Linked DNA regions of Gloeobacter violaceus PCC 7421. The protein of the gene in region 2 interacts with the protein of the main gene of each other region in a pairwise test. Links are inferred from orthologs where the notes say so. Each region holds a gene or a part of one and is shown on either strand. Other genes may lie near its edges.

Region 1 (2,924 bases), 2.3 Mb from region 2 along the record:
CGCTGGACCTCGACGACATTGATGCGGATCTGGCGGCGGCCGATCAGCTTTTCGAGATTGGCCTTCAGTTCGTCGATGCCCGCGCCGCCGCGGCCGACCACCACGCCCGGCCGGGCGGTGCGGATGGTGATCTCCACCTGATCGGCCTTGCGCTCGATGTCGACATCGGCGATGCCGCCGCTCGCCAGTTTCTTGACGATATAGGCGCGAATTTTGTGGTCTTCGGCCAACAGTGCGGGGTACTCGCCCGCCTTGGCGAACCAGCGCGAGCGGTGGTCACGGATAATGCCCAGACGCAGGCCGATCGGATGTACTTTCTGTCCCATGGTTATTCGACCTCGCTGGTGGAGCGCACGGCGACGGTGATGTGGCTGGTGCGCTTGCGGACGGGGCGGGCACGGCCTCGATCGCCGGCGCGAAAGCGCTTGAGTACCGGACCGCCGTCGGCGAAGGCGGTGCTCACCACCAAAGCGCGCCGATCGAGGCTGAAATTGTGCTCGGCGTTGGCCGCCGCCGACTCGAGCACTTTTTTGATGGGCTCGGTGGCGGCGTGGGGCATGAACTGGAGGATGATCAGCGCGTCCTGATAGGAGCGCCCCCGGATCTGATCGAGGATCCGGCGCACCTTGAAAGGCGACATGCGAATGAAGCGAGCGACGGCTTTGACTTCGTCGGCCATGGTTTGGGTACACCTTAGGGATCTGAACAGAGCGGACCGCCGACAGGCATGTCCCATACCCGTCAGGCTCGTCCCATAACGAACAGCAAAATCAGGCAAAGGGACTTAGGAAGCAAGCCTCCCAGTATCCACCCGGCTGCCGCAAGGCAACAGATATCGAGTGTAAGGCAAAAGGTGGCGAGTGTCCAGCCTCAGGGCCGGATCTGGCCGGAACCGCTCACAACATATTTGGTGGTGGTCAGTTCCACGAGGCCCACCGGCCCGCGCGCGTGCAACTTTTGGGTAGAAATGCCAATCTCGGCCCCGAAGCCGAATTCGCCGCCGTCGGTAAAACGGGTCGAGGCGTTGACGTAGACCGCCGCCGCGTCGATAGCGGCGGTGAAGCGACGGGCTTCCTCGTAGTTGGCGGTGACGATCGCTTCTGAGTGGCGGGTGCCGTAGTGGTTGATCCAGTCGATCGCTTCACGGGTCGAATCGACCACTTTGATGGCGATGATTTTGTCGAGGTACTCCTTGCCCCAGTCTTCTTCACCGGCACTTTTGACCTTCGGGTCGAAGGCAACGGTGCGCGGGCAGCCGCGCACTTCAATACCGTGGGCGTGCAGATCCTCCAGCAGCGGGGCCAAATGCGTCACCACCGTGTCTCGGTGCACCAGCAGCTTCTCGGCGGCGTTGCAGACCGAGGGGCGCTGGACCTTGGCGTTGATGACGATGCGGCGGGCCATCTCCAGATCGGCGGAGGCGGCGACGTAGATGTGGCAGTTGCCCACCCCCGTCTCCAGCACCGGCACAGTCGCGTTGCGCACGACAAAGTCGATGAGCGAGTGCCCTCCCCGGGGGATCACCAGGGCCAGATACGGATTAAGGCGAATCAGCGCCTCGACCACCGCCCGCTCGCCGGGCAGCTGCTCGATGCAGCCTTCCGGAATGCCCTGTTCGTAGGCGGCGGCTTTGAGGACAGAACTGATGGCCTGGTTGGAATTTTCGGCTTCTTTGCCGCCTTTCAAGAGCACTCCATTGCCGGACTTGAGGCACAGGCCGATGGCGTCGGCGGTAACATTGGGGCGTGCCTCGTAGATGATCCCGATGAGGCCCAGCGGCACCCGCACCCGCACGATTTCCAGGCCCTCGGGGTGCCGCCAGCCGCCCACGATTTCACCCACCGGATCTTTGAGTGCGGCGATTTGCTCCAAAGAAAGCGCCATACCTTCGAGGCGCTGGGGAGTCAGCTTCAGCCGGTCGAGCAACGTCTCAGAAAGGCCCATCTGGCGACCGAATTCGAGATCCGTCGTGTTCGATTCGAGGATTTCGCTGTGGGCGGTGCGCAGCGAACGGGCCATGGCGCGTAGCGCCTTGTTTTTGATTCCTGAAGGCACTTGAGCAAGCGCCATCGTCGAGCGCTGTGCCCGCTGCGCCGTGACTTTGAGGGTTTCGTAAAGCGAAGATTCCACCTGCAAAGGTTTCCGCAAGAACTGTAGTGATCTCTAGGGTCTAGAACGGCGGGCCAGCCAGAAGATCAGCACGATCAGCGTCAACACCACCGTAATCGCAAGCGCTCCAAAGCCCGAACGCGACTGGAGCACCAGGGGCAGCCAGACTGGAGGGATCAAAGCCAGGGCAACCAGAATAAAGGGGAAGTAGTTGTCCGTCAAAGAACGGTTTTGATCGCGCCAGTTTCCCCCGATCCACTGCCAAGCTTTTTTGTAGGGGTAGCTGGTCGAAAGCTGTTCAAGCACCAACCCATCCGGCGAGAGGCCGAATATCTGGCTGCAACGGTCACAGCCAAACGCTTCGGTGAGGACAATGGCCTGCAGCCTCCCCCGTTTGCAGCGCGGACACGGATACTCCACCTGGAGATCGATTTTTTCTGGCTTCACGGGTGCGACCCAGAACCTATGCCCTTGAGTACCGCAATCTTAGGTCACACCTCAGGCAGTGGCAAGGCAACGCACCGGCGGCGGCGGACCGCTCCTGGGGCACGCCGTGCAACAATTCTTAGTTGACGAAGGGTTCTTTCGCTGGCTATATTAAGTCTTCGTTGACTTTAACCGAAATCATGCCCACGATCGCCCAGCTCATTCGCCGTGAGCGCGGGATTGCCCAGCGCAAAACCAAGTCGCCAGCCCTCAAGGCCTGCCCCCAGCGGCGCGGGGTGTGCACGCGCGTGTACACCACCACGCCCAAGAAGCCCAACTCGGCCCTGCGCAAGGTAGCCCGCGTCCGCCTGACCAGCGGCTTTGAAGTG
Region 2 (3,065 bases):
AAAAATGCTTTGACCAGGGCCGTGTCGGGCCGATCGCGATCGAGGATCTCGTGGAGCGGTCGGTCGATCTTGCGCACGATAGGCATCACCTCGTCGCGCTTGAGAAACGTGAGCGGCCCCACCTTCGGAAAAGCACCCGTGCGCACCAACTCCTCGGCAAGCCGCTGAGCGAGCGTATCGGTGACGGGCAGCGAGCCGACCCCGAGCAGGCCCACTCGGGTGGGTTCCTGCCTGGCGACCGAGCGGGGCAGCGCAAGGGAGAGGGTGGTCTTGAGACCCTCCACCAGCCAGATGCGCGTCTGTTTCTCGGTGTAGAGCGGGTGCTGAATCTTGACCTCCCAGCGGCCGGGGGTAAGTTTTTCGATGAGATAGCTGCCGCTGGCGTCGGTGCGGGCGGAGTGCTTACCGAGGCTCACCGTCGCCTCGGCGATTGGGTCACCCTGCTCGTTGCGGATTTGCCCGAGCAGCGTGGCCTGGGTGGGTACCGGGGCGGCAGCGCGGGGGGGGATCACGAATGTCGGGTTGGGCGCCCCCGGATCAGGTTTTGGTGCGCTCTGCACGGCCGGTTTGGCCGGGATCAAAGTTTTTGGCGCCGGGACAGCGACGGGTTTCGGTTCGGCTTTGAGCATTGCGGGGGAAGGCTTGGCAGCCGCTCCTGGCGCTATGCCGGCAGGTGACGATTGTGGGGTCGTAGCGGCGGGTTTAGCCGGAGCCAAAGCCGGCTTGGCTGTGGAGGCCGGCCTGGAAAATGTGGGGATGGTGGGGGATTTGCCGGGTTGCGGCAGGGCGAGTGCCGGGGCGGCAAGCGGTTGGTCCTGGATGGGACCGGGTTTGGCCGGACCGGGCAAGGGTTGGGTCTGGCGAGTCCCGGATTTGGCCGCAGTCGGTACGGGTGGGCTCGGGGTGGCGGCGGGCTTTGACGGGGATACCGACGGCGTCTGCATCGGCTTGAAGGGAGGCTGAAGCTGGATCGCTCCGGCGGGAGCCGGGCGGGCCGGGGTAGTGGTGGGCTTGAAAGGGGCCGATGACTGGTCCTCGGGAGCGCCCCAGGCCGGAAGAGCGGCAGTGAGCATCGCGAGCCAGAGCCACTGAGGGAGAAGGCGCATAGAAAGCCCCGATGAATCGCAAAGACTGGCACCGATGGTAACTTACCCCCCTGCTATCCGGCTTCCCTCAGGCAAGCAGAATCGAGGCCGTACCCAGGTAGCGCACCGATTGGGGGGTGATCTCGAAGCGGCAGGGCAAGACCAGCAGACCGCGCTCGATACCGGCACGCAGCAGTTGTCCATAAAGCGGATCGAGGGAATCGCCCGGGCTGAAGGCCGTGCAGTCACCGCGGTTGATGAAGTACAGCATCGCTGCCCGCGTGCCGTGCTCACAAAGGCGGATCAGTTCGCGCAGGTGTTTCTGGCCGCGGGTGGTGACCGTATCCGGAAACAGGGCGAGGGTGCCCTGGTTGAGGGTAGTGCTCTTGACCTCCAGGTACAGCGGCTCCCCCTCGCCGGTGAGCAAAAAATCGATGCGGCTGTTTTCACTACCGTAAGGCACTTCGCGGCGAATGGTCCGGTAAGTGCCCACCTCGGCAATCACCCGCTCCACCAGAGCCCGGTAGACGATGCGGTTGGGAAGGGCCGTATTCACCCCGACCCAGGTGCCGTCTAGGTCGATCATCTCCCAGGTGTAGGCGAGCTTGCGGGCCGGATCCGGTGAGCGCGACAGATATACCGGACTTCCGAGGGTGCTGATGGCCCGCATCGGACCGGTGTTCGGGCAGTGGGCGGTGACCAGTTGCCCGTCCTCCAGTTCAACCTCGGCAAAAAATCGCTTGTAGCGACGGCGCAGGATCCCCCGTACCAGGGGCGGGTACTCAAAAAGCACACTCATGGTTCGACGACGATGGTGCGCCGGGAACGCAACAATCCCGTGGCCGCCCCGGGACAGATATGGCGGTAGGAGTAGGCACCCAGCCGCTCGACGCTCGCCAGTTGCCGTGGCCAATGAAAGGTACGGCCCACCCGCACGGGCATGGCCCCCCCGTCGCTCGTCGGCAGCAGATGCCGGCCGCTGAAGAGCACTCCACCGTGTGCCTGCCAAAGCAGGCAACTGGACCCCGGCGAGTGACCGGGTGTCCAAAGGGCCGACAGTCCCGCGTCCAGTTCGCAGTCGCCGTCAAAGGCGCGCACTTCGACCTCGCGGGCTTTGACCAGATAAGCCTCCTGTTCGTGGATGCGCACGGCCGCCCGAAAATGACGGCAGAACTCCTCCACCTGGCCCATGGCCCCCCGGTGGGTCAGAAAAATCGCCCCGATTCCCCCAACCCCTTCAATCAAGGTGCAATTCTCTTCGACAAAGGCGGGACAATCGATCAGCCAGTTGCCCCGCAGGCCGTTGTCGGGGGTAGCAACGATGAGATAGCTCGCCCCGCCCAACGTGTGGCGATTGGGCTTGAAGCTGAGCAAATCGGCGAATATGCGGCGATCGGCGGCAAAATTTTCCATGGGCCCTATCCGCCACCAGCCAGATTGTCCGGCAACAAACTGACCACTACGAACAAAATCTGATACAACTTTGCCTCTACAATCTCCCAAGTCCACTGTTCGCGATCGGCCAGGCCGCTATGGGTGGTGACGCGTACCCCGACCGGTGCAAGTCTTCTCAAATCAGTCACGCCCTTCCGGCTATCATGTTCAATGGCATTCATCAATAAGTTAACAGGGTATTTGCCTGGCTCTCCTCCTAGCATAGGTTTTCAGACAATGACTAAAAGTACAGAAAAGTACCATCAGCGTCTGCTCGAATTGCGCCTCGACATCGAAAAGGTACAGGCTTACGTACTGACGTGCACCAGCCGTCCGTCCGCGCACCCGCCTGCAATGCTGCCGACCACCGGCCAGCATCTGCAGCGCGAAATGGAGTCGGCTCGCAACAATTGAGCGAATGTTGCCGGGTCGGCATAGGACTGGTGAAGATTTGCACGCGGTACCGGTGGCCAGTCCGCAGCTACAGGGCGTGAAGCCGGGGGTCCAAATGAGTGGCCTGCGGCTGTTGCTGTACATCCAGTTTTT

What was found. The genes of interacting proteins can lie anywhere in the genome.
Region 1: the proteins of sfsA (region 2) and GLL_RS20210 interact in binary tests that used the Escherichia coli proteins (3 or more experiments, as listed by UniProt). The link is inferred for Gloeobacter violaceus PCC 7421 from one-to-one orthologs.

Annotation. Positions count from the first base shown.
Region 1 is NC_005125.1:4,116,226-4,119,149, forward strand. The notes cover bases 1-2,855. They hold GLL_RS20210 (glutamate-5-semialdehyde dehydrogenase), read right to left. Parts: upstream 2,131-2,855; coding sequence 871-2,130; downstream 1-870. Other genes in these bases: rpsC (30S ribosomal protein S3), read right to left, coding at 1-326; rplV (50S ribosomal protein L22), read right to left, coding at 329-679; GLL_RS20215 (hypothetical protein), read right to left, coding at 2,164-2,556; rpsL (30S ribosomal protein S12), read left to right, coding at 2,736-2,855. Outside these bases: more of rpsL, read left to right, coding at 2,856-2,924. UniProt on the Escherichia coli protein: Catalyzes the NADPH-dependent reduction of L-glutamate 5-phosphate into L-glutamate 5-semialdehyde and phosphate. The product spontaneously undergoes cyclization to form 1-pyrroline-5-carboxylate.
Region 2 is NC_005125.1:1,839,304-1,842,368, forward strand. Bases 30-3,025 are described here. They hold sfsA (DNA/RNA nuclease SfsA), read right to left. Parts: upstream 1,885-3,025; coding sequence 1,174-1,884; downstream 30-1,173. Other genes in these bases: GLL_RS08970 (carboxypeptidase-like regulatory domain-containing protein), read right to left, coding at 30-1,106; GLL_RS08980 (hypothetical protein), read right to left, coding at 1,881-2,498; GLL_RS08985 (hypothetical protein), read right to left, coding at 2,504-2,701; GLL_RS08990 (hypothetical protein), read left to right, coding at 2,757-2,933. Also shown: more of GLL_RS08970, read right to left, coding at 1-29. UniProt on the Escherichia coli protein: Binds to DNA non-specifically. Could be a regulatory factor involved in maltose metabolism.